Regions from separate parts of the Cupriavidus sp. CPT47-8839-RL05A genome, predicted to be linked through region 1. Evidence: predicted binding sites of a transcription regulator. Region 1 holds the regulator's gene; the other holds the start of a gene.
What was found. The regulator FliA, encoded in region 1, starts transcription of late flagellar genes. The targets are predictions, from matches to a motif close to CTAAAGTTTNNNNNNNNNNNGCCGNTA.

Region 1 (7,419 bases):
TCCTTTGGCTATACGGTGGTCGATGCCAGCACCGTGGTGGCCACGCACCTGAACCACCTGATCCACATGCACGCCGCCGAGCTGCTGGGCCGCCAGGAGGTGCAGGCGCTGCTGGACCGCATCGCCAAGGACTCGCCCAAGCTGACCGAAGACCTGGTGCCGAAGACCATCTCGCTGACCGCGCTGCAGAAGATCCTGCAGAACCTGCTGGACGAAGGCGTGCCCATCCGCGACATGCGCACCATCCTGGATGTGGTGGCCGAGCACGCGCCCAAGATCAGCGACCCGAACGAGCTGACCGCGATGGTGCGTGTGGCGCTGGGCCGCGCCATCACGCAGCAGCTGTTCCCGAACAATGCCGATCTGCAGGTGATCGGCCTCGATGCCGGCCTGGAGCGCGTGCTGTCGCAGGCGCTGACCAATGGCGGCGGAATCGAGCCGGGCCTGGCCGACGCGCTGCTGCAGCAGACCCAGGGCGCGGTCACGCGCCAGGAGCAGATGGGCATGGACCCTGTGCTGCTGGTGCCGTCGCAGCTGCGCCCGCTGATGGCGCGCTTCCTGCGGCGCACCATGCCGCAGCTGAGGGTGCTGTCGCATGCCGAAGTCCCGGACAACCGCAATATCCGCATCACCGCCATGATCGGCGCGTGAGGAGTCAACGATGAGCGTAGCCAAGTTTGTCGCGGCCAACGGCCGCGAAGCCATGCGCCAGGTGCGCGAAGCCATGGGTCCGGACGCCGTGGTGCTGTCCAACCGCACCGTCGAGGGCGGCGTGGAGATCGTCGCCATGCGCGATACGGATCTGGGCAGCGTGTCCGCCACCGCGCAGGTGTATGTGCCGCCCGCACCGGTGGCCGAGCCCGCCGCTATCGGCGACCTGCGCGGCGAGCTGCAATCGATGCGCGCGATGCTGGAGCGCCAGCTGGCCGGGATCAGCCCTGCCCCAAGCGCGGTTCCAAGCGCGGCAGCGCACGGTGTGGCCGCCAGCGACCCGCTGCGCGAATCCCTGTTTGAATGGATGGTCGGCGCCGGCTTCTCCGGGCAACTGGCGCGCACGCTGCTGGCGCGGCTGCCACTGGGCTACGACCGCCCCGCGGCCATGGGCTGGATCCGCACCGAACTGGCAAGCAAGCTGCCGGTGCTGGGCGATGAGGACAGCCTGTTCGCGCAAGGCGGCGTGCTGGCACTGGTGGGTCCCACCGGCGTAGGCAAGACCACCACCACGGCCAAGCTGGCGGCGCGCTTCGTGCTGCGCCACGGCGCCGACAAGCTGGCGCTGCTGACCACCGACAGCTTCCGTATCGGCGCGCACGAGCAACTGCGCATCTACGGCGACATCCTGGGCGTGCCGGTGCATGCGGTAAAGGATGCCGCCGACCTGCGCTTCGCGCTGGCGGCGATGAAGGACAAGCACCTGGTGATCATCGACACCGTCGGCATGAGCCAGCGCGACCGCAGCCTGTCGGAACAAATCGCGATGCTGGCCGGCGTGCCGGCGCCGGTGCAGCGCGTGCTGCTGCTCAATGGTGCCAGCCACGGCGATACCCTCAATGAAGTGGTGCATGCCTACCGCCATGACGCCGCGCCCGATGGCGGCGGCATCGACGGCTGCATCATCAGCAAGCTGGACGAAGCCACCCACTTGGGCTCGGTGCTGGACGTGGTGATCCGCCACCGATTGCCTGTCTTCTATGCCTCCACCGGGCAGCGCGTGCCCGAGCACCTGGAACTGGCCAACAGCACCGCACTGGTCGAGCGCGCCTTCCTGACGCCGCGCCGGGGCTCGGTGTTTGCCGATGCCGATGCCGCGCGCCGTGCCGCCGCTGGCGCGGGGGAAGAGACAACTGTGCGCGGTGGCGCCACCGACGTGCTGCGCTCGCTGACCGACAGCGCCGACGCGCTGAGCCAGTGCGTGGCGGAACTCAATGGCGCGGGCCTGGGCCTCGACCTGGCCCGCTCGCTGTGGCAACAGCGCAGCGCCGGCGCCCCGGCCCTGCGCGCGATGTCGCAGCAGGTGCGCGAAGCGGTCTGCCGCGACGTGACCCGCCAGTGCGAGCAGTACGTGCTGGCCTGCGCCGCCACGCTGCAAGTGGCCGTGCCCGGCCGCCGCACGCCGCAGCCGATGCAGCACACGCTGTGGCTCGCCGACCGCGACGGCATGCCGCTGGCCGCCACTGTGACCCCGACCGGCCGTGCCGGCCAGCCGTTGGGCGAGGCCGAGACCGATGCCGCCAGCCTGCGCGCCGCCATGAGCGCCGCGCGCAAGGTGGTCAACCTGATCGATGCCGTGCCGACCGCCGCCACGCTGGCACGCTGGCAGCAGGCCGGCGAGCGCTGGGTGGCCGGCGCGCGCAAGACCGCGCGCGTGGTCAGCGCCGGCGCCGCCTGGAAGCTCGATGCGCTGGCCGACACGCTGACCTTCCACGCCGTGGGCGAGGACACCGTGCGCGAGCGTGAAGCCGTGCGCTGGCTGGCCAGCGCCGAAGTGCGCGTGCCGGACAGCCCGGCGCGTGGCAAGGGCACGCCCGAAGGCGGCATCGATGCCTGCCTGGTGGTGGCACGCCTGGCCGACCGCGCCACCGGCGAACTGCTGGATACCCGCTACCTGCTGTGCGATCCGGCGCTGGCGCAGGACGCCGCACAGGTAGCGCGCTGGGCCCTGTGGACCGACGCAGCCGATGCGCGCCTGCGCACGCTGCGCCACGCCGTCGACCACTTCGCCCAGGACGCCGAAAACGGCCACGCCGCCGGCGCCGCGCTGGCCGCGTTGCAGCTGGGCCTGTCCGTGCTGCGCCTGGAACACGCGCCGACCGCGGCCGCGCCCGCCTTCCTCGCGCGCCTGGCTGGCCGCACCGTGCGCCAGGGCGTGCCGGTGCCGGGCACGGTGCTCAATGAAGGCATGGGCCGCATGCTGGCATTGCTCGACGTGCTGGAAAACTATCCGGGCCGCGGCAGCGCCGTGTCCGCTGAAACGATGGAGGTGCTGCAGTGAGCGCCCTCGCCATGGACCAGGCCGAGAGCCTGCGCCGGATGCTGGCGCCGCGCACGACGCGCCGCATCGCCGTGGTCGCCAGCGAACGCGGTGCCGGCGCCACCACCGTGGCGCTGGGCTTGTCGCACGCGCTGGCCATGCAGGGCGAACGCGTGCTGCTGGTCGACGAAGACGCCGCCGCGGCGCGCGCCACGCGGCTGTCCGGCGCCAGGCCCGCCGGCACCCTGGCCGATGTCAGCGCAGGCCGACTGCCGCTGGACGCTGCGGCAGGCACCGGTCCCGGTGGCGTGCTGTCGGTGCTGCCGGCTGGCCGGCCTGTGCCGGGCAGCGCCTTGCCGGCTGCTGCTGCGAGCGGTTTCCGCAGCGTGCTGGTGGATGCCTGCGTCGATGCCGACGGCGCGCTGTCGGCGCTAGCGGGCAGCGCACACAATGTGCTGATCGTGATGCGGCCTGAGCTGGCGTCGATCACCGCCGCCTATGCCTGCATCAAGCGCCTGCACCACTTGTATGCCTGGCGCCAGTTCCACCTGATCGTCAACATGGCGGCGAGCGAGGCTACGGTGCAGGCGATCCTGCGCAACCTGGCGCGCACGGCCAGCCAGTACCTGGGCGTCGAGGCGCTGTGCGCGGGCTGGCTGCCGTCGGACCCGCTGGTGGCGCGCGGCGTGCAACTGGGGCGCTGCGTGGTCGAGGCGTTTCCGGCGGCGCCGGCCACCACCGCGCTGCGCCGCACCGCCGGCAGCATCGGCGCCTGGCCGCTGCGCGCGGACACGTCCGCCCCCGCGCCCGCAGCCGCAATGGCCTGAGCCTGCCAGCCATGCCATCCAACCGAACCAGACCCTGAGCCAGCCCCCGCCGCACGTTGCGGCGGTCCAGCAATCCAGCATTCACGAGAATTGCACCATGTACACGATCCAGGGAAAGCTCGAACAGGCCGATGTGGTCAAGGCGCATGCACAGCTGGTGCGCCGCATCGCCCTGCAACTGGCCGCCAGGCTGCCTGCCAGCGTGCAGATCGACGACCTGATCCAGGCCGGCATGATCGGCCTGCTGGATGCCGCCAAGCGTTATGAAGACACCCACGGCGCGCGCTTCGAAACCTATGCCAGCCAGCGTATCCGCGGCGCCATGCTTGACGAGGTGCGCGCCAACGACTGGCAGTCGCGCAGCCTGCGCCAGTTCACCCGGCGCATCGAGCGCACGCAGCGCGGGCTGGAGCAGAAGCTCGGGCGCGCACCGGTCGACTCCGAAGTGGCCGAGGCCATGGAGATGGCGCTGGACGAATACCAGTTGCTGCTCAATGAGGTCTATGGCTGCCAGCTGCTGCACTACGAGGATTTCGAGCGCTCCGGCGAAGAAGACTTCCTGGACCGGCACCTTGGCGGCAGCGATGACGGCAACCCGCTGACCGTGCTGATGGAAAGCGGCATGCGCGAGGCGCTGGTGCGCGCCATCGAACGCCTGCCCGAGCGCGAAAAGCTGGTGCTGTCGCTGTGCTATGACCAGGAACTGAACCTGCGCGAAATCGGCGCGGTGCTCGATGTGACCGAGTCGCGCGTGTGCCAGATCCGCGGCCAGGCGATCACGCGGCTGCGCAACCAGTTGCGCGGCTTGCTGTGATGCAGGCGCTGGGCCGCGCCGCGCGCGGCGCTTGCTGGCTGCTGGCTGCCGTATCGGCCTGCGCCTGGGCCGCCATTGAGGGCGGCACCCGCCATGCCTGGACCGGATCGGTCAACGGGCCGGCACTCCACTGCCGCGGACAGCGCGCGGTGTCGCCGCCGATCCTGCCCACCGGCGTCTTGCCGCAGTCAGAAGGGGTCATCACCTCGGTGCGCTGGCGCTACAGCTTCGCCAAGACCCCACCGCTGGAACTGCAAGCCTATCTCTGCAATGCCCAGCGCTGCGTGCTGCTGCCGCAGGCGGAAGGGAAGACCGATGCGTTCTTCGGGGATGATGCCACCAAGGGCTTTGTATTTGCGTTCCGGGTGCCGGGGCAGGGGAGCCTGGTGCCGGTGCTTCAGGGGCGGAGTAATGAGGTGGTGGTGGGGTTTCGGTAGGAGTGAATGTTCCGTTCTTTCGTCACTTCTGAATAAGTGACGAAAGAACGGAACATCTGGCGATCCCCTCAACCCGCCGCCAGACTCACCCCACCCACCCCAGCCGCCGCCTTCCCATCCTTCCCATACAACCCCGCATCCCCGCCACTATGCTGGCGCAGCGCCTGGATGGCTTCACGGGTGAAGTCGAGATGGGCGTCCACAACCGCCCCGTTGAGCGCATTGGCGTCACGCGCGGTGCGGGCCGCAAAGATCAGCCCGCGCCAGGCATCGGCCACGGCCGGGTCGACCTGGCGGCCGAGCAGCTGGCCTTCGGGGCCGGCGCGCAGGCCCAGCGCGCCCATCTGGGCTTCGCGGGCCTTGAGTTGGCGGGACAGGGCCTGGCCCAGTTCAACCTTGCGCGTTAGCAGTCCGCTCAGGGACTGGAAGTCGCCCCGCTTGAGGGCGTCGCGCTCTTCGGCGAGGAGTTGGCCGAAGGCCTGGATGCCTTCGGTTTCGCGCTGCAGGGACTGGATCAGGCTCTGGTTCATTTGGGCTATCGGGGTTCAGCCTGGCCAAGCTCGCGCAGGGTCGCGAGCAGGCCGTCGGCAATCTTGCCCGGGTCGATCCTGATCCGGCCCTCGGCGATGGCCTGGCGGATCTCTTCGACCTTGGCGGTGTCGATATCGTCGTCCGCGGGCTGCGTCAGGCGGGCGCTGATGTCGCGCACCTGGGCGGCCAGCGGGCTGACGCTCAGGCCGGCGGACGGCGCCGCGGCGCTGGCCGGCGCGGCCTGGGGCCGGGCGGCGGCGGCGTCCGCAGGGGCGTCGGCGGGCCGGGACGAGGCGGTGTGGTTGATCTTCACGGGGCGTTCCTTGCTGGTTTCCTATGGCATTACGGTCGCGCCGGCGAATTCTTTAGGGCGCTCGCCCCGATTTCGCCGCGCGGCGGTTTCGGCGGCATTTTCGCATGCCGCCCGCCACGGGTTTCCAGTCTTTTGGCCACGATCAAGGCACTTTCGGGGGGTTACTGCAGCACCACGGTGTCACCGCTGCGCACCAGCCCGTTGACCACCTGGCCGCTGCGCAGGCGCACCTGCACGGTGTTGCCGGTGGCGGCGTCGGCCAGCACCTTGCCTTCGCTGGTGATCTGGAAGGCATCGCCTTCCACGGCCACGGTGACGGTCTGGCCCTGGCGCACGGCGATGGCCTTGCGCAGCAGGTCGGCGCGTATCGGTGAGCCGGCGGCAATACGGTTGGCGGTGACCGCGCCGGCAAGCTGCGCCGGGTCGGTGATCACCGCGCGCGGCAGCGTGCCCAGGTCGCCCTGGCGGACTTCGATATCGGCCTGGCCGACCGGCTCGCCCGGGCCCAGCGCGCGCGCGGCGACGTAGTAATCGGTCAGCACCGCCACGCGCGCCTGCATGTAGCGCACCCACGGCCGCTCACCGCCGCAGCGCACGCCGACGGAGACGCGGCCCCACGGCGACGTGCCGGCGGGCAGGAACGGGTCGGGCGCAAGGCAATCCGGCGCGCGCCCACCCGAAGGCGGTGCCACCTGCACGCTGACCTTGCCCGGCAGGCCGGCGGTCTGCTGCAGCAGGAAGCGTTCCACGGCAACGCGCGCGGGGTCTTCGGCAAAGGGGCTGGCAGCGGGATTGCCTGCATGAGCGGCCTGCTGCTGCCCGTGCGCGGCCGGCGCCTGCATGGCGACGGGCATGACCTGCGCGGGCGCGGCACCGGCGGCGGCCGGGCCAAGCAGGCAGGCCGCCAGCAGGGCTTGCGCCAGGCTGCGGGCGTTGCGGCGATTCTGTTTCATCTGGACTTCCCGGCAAGGACGGCACGGCATGCACGGCATGCCTGGCGCCCGGCCCCGTGACTGGCTGCGCGCCCCGTTTACATCTGTCATCGGGGTCCCATTGTAGGCAGCCCCTCGCGCGAGGGCGGGCCGAAATGCATGGATTTCCCGTCCTTATTCATCCGATTGGCGTGACAGGTCGCCGCCTAAGATGGCAACCCTGAAGAAGGTCGTTCGCTCCGTTCATGTGAGCAGGGAGATGCCAGGATGATTGACAGACTCGACGCGGCACTACGTTTCCAGCAGGAAGCGCTGAGCCTGCGCAACCAGCGGCAGTCGGTGATTGCCTCCAACATCGCGCACGCGGACACGCCCGGCTACAAGGCGCGCGATTTTGATTTCGCCAGCACGCTGGCGCAGAGCGTCGAACGCGGCCACCGCAATGAAGGCATGTCGCTGTCCACCACCTCGGTGCGCCATCTGCCCGCGCAGGCCCCGGGGCGCGAGGAATTCGACCTGGCCTACCGCATCCCGCTGCAGTCCAGCGTCGACGGCAACACCGTGGAAATGGATGCCGAGCGCGTGGCCTTCGCC
Region 2 (7,419 bases), on a different contig from region 1:
GAGGAAGACTTCCGCCAGGCTAATGTCGAGGCCACGCAGACGGTGGATATCGTCAGCTTTGTCGACGCGCAGAGCATCCCGCCGTACTACTTCGACACGCCCTATTACCTCGAGCCCGACAAGCGCGGCGAGCGCGGCTACGCGCTGCTGCACGAAACCATGCGCCGCACCGGGCGTGCCGCGCTGGCGCTGGTGGTGCTGCGCGCCCGCCAGCACCTGGCCGCGATGCTGGTGCACGGCGACGCGCTGGTGCTCAACACCATGCGCTTTGCCGACGAGGTGCTGCCCATCTCCGAACTGCGCCTGCCCAAGGCGGCCACCGGCAAACCGACTGGCGCGCATGCGCGCGAGATCGAGATGGCCACCAAGCTGGTCGAGGACATGAGCGAAGACTGGGAGCCGGAACAGTACCGCGACAGCTATCGTGACGACCTGATGGCGCGCATCGAAGAAAAGATCGACTCCGGCAAGACCCACCAGCTGACCCCGCCTGCGGAAGAGGAAGAAGCGCCGCGCCAGGGCGCCAAGGTCATCGACATGGTGGCGCTGCTGCGCCAGAGCCTGGGCCAGCGCGGCAAGGAAGACAAGGAAGACGCCACGCCCGCGCGCCGCAAGGCCCCTGCGCGGCATGCCGCCGCCAGGAAGCAGCCGGCTGCCAAGCGGGCTGCGACCCCGCCTGCCAAGCGCGCCAGCACCGCCGCCAAGACCAAGCGTGCACCGGCCAAGCGCGAGTCGCACGCGCCGGCCGCGCGCAAGAGCGCAAGCACTACGCGCAGGAAGCACGCGGCTTAGGCAGGCGCTAGGCCAGCACAGCGGCTCGCCAATGATGTCGGCCAAATCCCGATTGTGTTCCCCCTCTCCCGCTTGCGGGAGAGGGGAGCAAACCCTCAGCGCTGGACAACGGGACAAGCCCCTTACCGCGACGACACCTTCAGGTTGTCATTGACCGACGTCACGCCCTCGACGCTGCGGATCGCGTCGAGCGCCACGTCGTGCTGCTGCTGGCTCGGCACCGTGCCGCTCACGTCGACCGTGCCCTGCCTGGTCTTCACATGGATGCCGGTGGACTTGAGGTCCTTGGTCGTGAGCAGCTTGGTCTTGATCCTGGTGGTGATGGCGCCGTCCTCGACGGCCCGCTTGGCCTTGTCGGCGCTCACGTCCGGAGCGGCGCCCCGGTCAGGGTCGGCACGGCCGGGCATGCCCGGCGCGGAATTGACGGGGGCCACAGGGGTATCGTCGGCCGCAACCAGGATCAGGCCGCTTTTGTCGAGCGCCATGGCGCTGCCGGCCACCGCCAGCGCCGCAGCAACACAGGCCATCCGCACGGTGCGCGCGGGAATTCGGGAAAAACGCATGGCTGCCTCCTTTTTCGGGTCACCAGCGCATCCGTTGCCGGGCTTGCCTGGCACGCGGAACCACTGGTAAGGCATATTCAGCAAGCTCCATACCTGCCGGCCAGGCCGCACCAGGCGTCCGCGACCGTATCCAGGGTGTGTAAATCGGGCCGCCCGTTGTAAAAGCGCCCGCCGCGTGATGTGCTGCATCCCCCGCTACAGGCCATTGCTGGCGGCACCCCGGTCCTTCCATGCTTGGCATGGCGATTGCGAAACAGGGGATGCGGCAGTTCGCCGCGTCAAGGAGCTAGCAATGGGACAGCAGCAACAGCCGGGTCAATCGCAGTCGGGCCAGAAGCCGCAGGAACAGAAGCAGCAGGAACAATCTGGCCAGCGCGGCAGCCAGCAGCAGCCGGGACAACAACAAGGCGGCGGTCAGATGGGTAACCAGGACCGCAAGCAGGACCAACAACAGCAGCAGGATCGCGGCAGCTCGCAACCGGGCCAGCAAAGCGGCCAACGCAGCGGCCAGCAAAGCGGCCAGGGCGGGCAACAGGGTGGGCAACAAGGCGGACAACGCCAGCCGTAAGTCAGCCGCGCCAGCCACGATAACAGGCAACTTTCCGGGTATGTGCGGCCGCAACATGCGGTGCGGCCGCAGGGGCATACGCCGGAGATTGACAGGCCGGGACTCCCGCAAGGGGGCTCCGGCCCTTTTTGTGGCAACCGCCGCGGCATGACCCCGCGCACATCGCCCCGCATCCCGTGTATGCTGGCCCTGACTTCCCGATTCAGGCACCGGCCTTGTCCAGCTTTACCGACCCCGCCGCCGGCCGCTCTGCGCAGCCACGACGCGGCCCGCTGAACCATCTCTCCACCAGGCTGCGCGAGCGCGCCGGCGTGCACGTGCGCGCGCTGACCCGCAGCAATTCCGGCCTGACCCTCGACTACGACAACCCGCCGGGCGATGCCGGCCTGTTCGGGCCCGATGCGGTCTGCTGGCGCGTGCATGCCGACTTTCCGGCAATGCTCGCGGGCGGCGTCAGTGCGCTGCTGCTGCAGACGCTGCATCCGCTGGCGCTGGCCGGGGTCTGGGACCACTCCAGCTTTCGCACCGACATGCAGGGGCGCCTGGGGCGCACCGCACAGTTCATCGCCGGCACCACCTACGGCAGCCGTGCCGATGCCATGGCGCTGATCGGGCGCGTACGGCGCATCCATGCCGGCGTGGTTGGCGTGGCCCCGGACGGGCGGCACTACGCGGCCTCCGATCCGGCGTTGCTGACCTGGGTGCACGTGGCCGAGGTCTCGAGCTTCCTGGCCGGCTACCTGCGCTATGTCGGGCCACTGAGCAGCGCGGAGCAGGATCGCTACTACGACGAGGTTGCGCGCATCGCCCTGATGCTGGGTGCGGCCGACGTGCCGCGCTCGCGTGCCGAAGTCACGGCCTACCTGGAGGCCATGCGGCCTGCGCTGCTGGCCAGCGAACGCACCAGCGAAGTGGTGCGGCTGGTGCGGAAGATGCCGGTGGCCAACCCGCTGCTGCAGCCGGCGGTGCGGATCATGGCCGACGCGGGCATCGCACTGCTGCCGCCGTGGGCACGGCAACAGCTCGACCTGGACGGCCCTTCGATACGGCGCCCGGCAGCACTCGCGGGCATGCATGTGCTGGCACCGGCGCTGCGCTGGGTGCTGGGCGCCGGCCTGGCAGCGCGCGCACGGCGGCGCGTGGCCCGCGGCACCGCCACGACGGCTGGCTGAGGCTCGCGCCGGCTATCGGCGTTCAGCCGAACTTCTTGAACGGAAATGAGAATTGGTGGCAAAAACCCTCGCATTTCGGAGGATTGCGCAGCGCGAAAGTGGCGTTAAATCTGCCTGGGCATTCCGAACGGCCGGTCGGTTTTTACTAACCGCACCAGCCACAGCGCCATAGAGCGCGACTCAAACGACGCAGGCAAAAAAAGAAGCCTACGCGCGGGGTGCTCGTAGGCTTTCCAGGACTGCTCGAGCCGAAAAGCTCTTGCCAAGAATATAAACGCGCTTACATGAGGTGTAAATCCCGTTTCTATCAGGGGATTCCCTTATGACGATATGAGATTATTTGCGCACTTTTGATGATTTTAGCCCTGACGCTACATCAGGGCATTTTTCGTATGGGCTGGCAATTTCCTCGCGAGCGCAGTCCACATCGAGCCTGCCTGGCTCGCCGCTCTGGCCGCATGCGGCATTGCACAATCGGCTACAATATCACAACCTCGAGAGCAACAACTTTTATAGAGCAACGCCTCTATTCCAGGAACGGCGTGCGGTTCGTCAACGCTGGAAAAAACTTTGTTACTCTCGGCGCTGAAGTACTCCCCTTCTCTTCTGGCAGCGCCAACCGCCGGCACCTGCGCCGTTACCGAGAGCGGATGTTTCTCGTGCCGCCCTGGCCGTGGCGCACCCCAAGCCATTAGCCGCCAGAACCCTTGCGGGCTCTTCCGGAGTCGTTGTGAAGAAGAAGGAAACCCGGCCCAAGTCACGCAGCCGGAAACAACTGCAGCACCAGCAATTTGCGGCATACAGCACCAGCCAGGCCCCGGTGATCGTCCACCTGTCCACCGGCGCCCGGCTGCAGGGTCTCATCCTGGCGTCAGACGACTATGTGGTGCTGCTTGGCCGGCAGCCGGACGACATCCGGCCCACGGTGGTCTACAAGCGGGCCATCTGCCTGGTCACGCTGGCCAATGCGCCGGACACGCCGGCGGTGACACCGGCTCCGGCCCCGGAGCCGGACTTCCTGCCGATCTACATCCCCCGCACCAGCAAGCGCCGCTAGGCCAACGCCTGCCCCACACGCCTTCCAGCCCTGCCGCGCGGCGCCTCAGCCCGCCCTGCCGGCACCCCGCGAAACTATCGCGGAGATCACTCTAAACCTTTCCCTTGCCCGGTCGATAACCCAAGCAACGGAGGCACTCTACGCCCTGCAAAGCAGGCCGCCAACGTTACGGCACTAGCCGGAATGCCCAAAACTTTGCATATAGGAGTCGTACCATGGCGCAAGTCATTAACACCAACTCGTTGTCTCTGATGACTCAGAACAACCTGAATGCTTCGCAATCGTCACTGAACACGGCGATCCAGCGCCTGTCGTCGGGCCTGCGCATCAACAGCGCCAAGGACGACGCCGCAGGTCAGGCAATTGCGAACCGTTTCACCTCGAACATCCGCGGCCTGACGCAAGCCCAGCGCAATGCCAACGACGGCATCTCGCTGGCGCAGACGACTGAAGGCGCGCTGACCGAAGTCAACAACAACCTGCAGCGTATCCGTGAACTGAGCGTGCAGGCTGCCACGGGTTCGAACTCGGCTTCCGACCTGAAGTCGATCCAGGACGAAATCAAGCAGCGCCTGGACGAAATCGACCGCACTTCGGCCCAGACCGACTTCAACGGCGTGAAGGTGCTGTCCGGCAACGCCAAGCCGCTGACCGTGCAAGTGGGCGCCAATGACGGCGAAACGATCACCATCAACCTGAAGGAAATCAGCTCGAAGACCCTGGGCCTGTCTGGTTTCTCGGTGGCACGTGCACAGCCGAAGGTGGGCGATGCCGTGGAAGAAGTCGGTGCATCCGGCGCCCTGAAGGCGGTCAATCTGTCGGCCGTGGAAGGCGCAGGCGGCCTGAATGTCGCTGCTGGTTCGACGAGCCTGCACCGCGTGCTGGACCCGACGACTGGGGCAGCTACCGCCCAGTACGTAGTCAAGTCCGGCGACGACATGTACGCCGCGAACGTCGATGACGCAACGGGCAACGTAACGCTGACCAAGACGGACAACACAGTTACGTACCAAGACGGCACGCTGCAGGCCGCCGCCGCCGCGTACAACATCAAGGTGGCAGCGGACGCCAACGGCGCCGCCGTCGGTTACATCACGATCCAGGGCCACAACTTCGAGACGAACGGCCTGGTCGACGGTACCTCGACGCTGACAGACGTCAGCGGCACAGGCACCGACGGGTTCGCCATCGTTCTGGGCACCTCCACCGAGTACAAGGGCACGGCTTCGAACAACCCGAAGGCGATGCTCGACTCCGCCCTGAAGGTCGTGGACGACCTGCGTAGCGCGCTGGGTGCCGTGCAGAACCGTTTTGACTCGGTGATCTCGAACCTGGGCACGACCATCACCAACCTGTCGTCCTCGCGCTCGCGCATCCAAGACGCAGACTACGCCACGGAAGTGTCGAACATGACCCGCGGCAACATCCTGCAACAGGCTGGTACCTCGGTGCTGGCGCAAGCCAACCAGACCACGCAAGGCGTGCTGTCGCTGCTGCGTTAATCGCGCCGCAACCCTCCGCAGAAAGCCGGGCCACTTCGGCCCGGCTTTTTGCCGGAGTGCTAAGCAAGCGGATCACCACTTGCTTAGCACTTCCCCGTGTCGACTACGACGACTGACGAGACCCGACCATGGCCATACCCTCCGCTGCTTCCGCAGTCTCCTCTGCTCAGCCTCGCACCTTCGCGGGCACGGCGCCGCAGGCACCAGTCCGCAACGCCGCTGGTACTGCGAGCGCGGCTGGCGGCTTCCCGGCCAACAGCGTGGAAACCCTGCCGGAAGACATGTCGGCAGCGATCCGCGAACTGAGCGATGCGTTACGCACCACCACCATCGGCCTGCAGTTCGAGATCGACGAGACCACGCACAAGGTCATCACCAAGGTGATCGACCGCGACACCGGCGAGCTGATCCGCCAGTTGCCGTCCGAAGAGGTCATGCGGATCGCGCGCGCCATGAACAAGCTCCAAGGCCTGCTGGTCCACCAGTCAGCCTGAAGCCAGGAAGACAAGAAGGTCTCTCCGATCTCCCTGAAGACGTTAATAAGAAACGAGGTACAGCCATGGCATCCATCTCCTCCCTGGGCAGCGCTTCCGGCCTGGATCTGCAAGGTCTGCTCGACAAGCTGACCACCGCGGAAAGCGCGCCGCTGACGATGCTGAAGAACCAGCAGACCGCCTACCAGGCCAAGTTGTCCGCCTATGGCACGCTGCAAAGCGTCCTGTCCGCCTTTCAGGCATCCGCCGCCAAACTGTCCGAAACCGCGACGTTCAGCTCAGTCAAGGCCACGACCAGCAATACCGAAGTGCTTGGCGTCGCAACGAGCACATCGGCCGTGGCCGGCAGCTATTCGGTCAATGTGACGAGCCTGGCCCAGGCGCAGTCATTGGTCAGCGGCGGCCAGGCGAGCCAGACCGGCGCAGTTGTCACCGGCACGCTGCCCGCCACGTTGTCGTTCGAGTTCGGCCAGGTGACCGGCTACGACAGCGCGACCGGCAGCTATGGCACGCCCGGCTTCACGCCCACCGCGGGATCGACCAAGACCGTCACCATCGACAGCAGCAACAACTCGCTGCAAGGCATCCGCGACGCCATCAACAAGGCGAACATCGGCGTCACCGCCAGCATCGTGAACGATGGCAGCGGCACGCCCTACCGTCTGGTAATGACCTCCAGCAACACCGGCGAGTCCAACAGCATGAAGATCTCCAGCAGCGACGGCGATCTCCAGAACCTGATCGGCTTCGACCCTGCGGCCATGAACGCATCGGGCACCACGGCCAACGGGGTGCGAGAAACGGTACGCGGCACCAATGCCAACCTGACGGTCAACGGCATCGCCGTCACCAGCGCCAAGAACGCCGTCACCGACGCCGTGCAGGGTGTCACGCTGACGCTGAACAAGACAGGCACCAGCACCGTCTCGGTCACCCGTGACACGGATTCCATGAAGGCGGCGGTCACTGCGTTCGCCACGGCCTACAACAATCTGCAGTCCACAGCTGCCAAGCTGACGGCATTTGATGCCAGCGAGGGCACCAGCTCCGCGCTGACCGGGGACGCTGTGCTGCGCAACATCCAGATCCGTCTGCGCGGTGTCCTGAACACGCCGCAAACCGGAGGCGCAACGCTCAACAGCCTCTCTCAGATCGGCGTGTCGTTCCAGAAGGACGGCACCATCTCCGTGGACGACAGCAAGCTGACGAAGGCGCTGAACGAGAACCTTCCCGGCGTGACGCAGCTGTTTGGCGGCGACGGCAAGACCGGT

Region 2: a site for FliA is predicted at 4,244-4,270, ahead of AC3WVS_RS09020 (FliC/FljB family flagellin). Genes of this name have one in related genera too.

Annotation. Positions count from the first base shown of each region.
Region 1 is NZ_JBYTEG010000005.1:211,301-218,719, reverse strand. Features, by position in the region: gene flhA (flagellar biosynthesis protein FlhA) at 1-651, shown strand, start outside; gene flhF (flagellar biosynthesis GTPase FlhF) at 662-2,992, shown strand; gene AC3WVS_RS07920 (MinD/ParA family ATP-binding protein) at 3,004-3,798, shown strand; gene AC3WVS_RS07915 (RNA polymerase sigma factor FliA) at 3,896-4,612, shown strand; gene AC3WVS_RS07910 (flagellar protein FlhE) at 4,612-5,049, shown strand; gene AC3WVS_RS07905 (flagellar protein FlgN) at 5,118-5,579, opposite strand; gene flgM (flagellar biosynthesis anti-sigma factor FlgM) at 5,585-5,893, opposite strand; gene flgA (flagellar basal body P-ring formation chaperone FlgA) at 6,055-6,846, opposite strand; gene flgB (flagellar basal body rod protein FlgB) at 7,093-7,419, shown strand, end outside.
Region 2 is NZ_JBYTEG010000006.1:122,713-130,131, reverse strand. Features, by position in the region: gene ku (non-homologous end joining protein Ku) at 1-792, shown strand, start outside; gene AC3WVS_RS09040 (BON domain-containing protein) at 915-1,355, opposite strand; gene AC3WVS_RS09035 (hypothetical protein) at 1,642-1,902, opposite strand; gene AC3WVS_RS09030 (oxygenase MpaB family protein) at 2,139-3,095, shown strand; gene AC3WVS_RS09025 (RNA chaperone Hfq) at 3,826-4,152, shown strand; gene AC3WVS_RS09020 (FliC/FljB family flagellin) at 4,368-5,654, shown strand; gene AC3WVS_RS09015 (flagellar protein FlaG) at 5,783-6,148, shown strand; gene fliD (flagellar filament capping protein FliD) at 6,214-7,419, shown strand, end outside.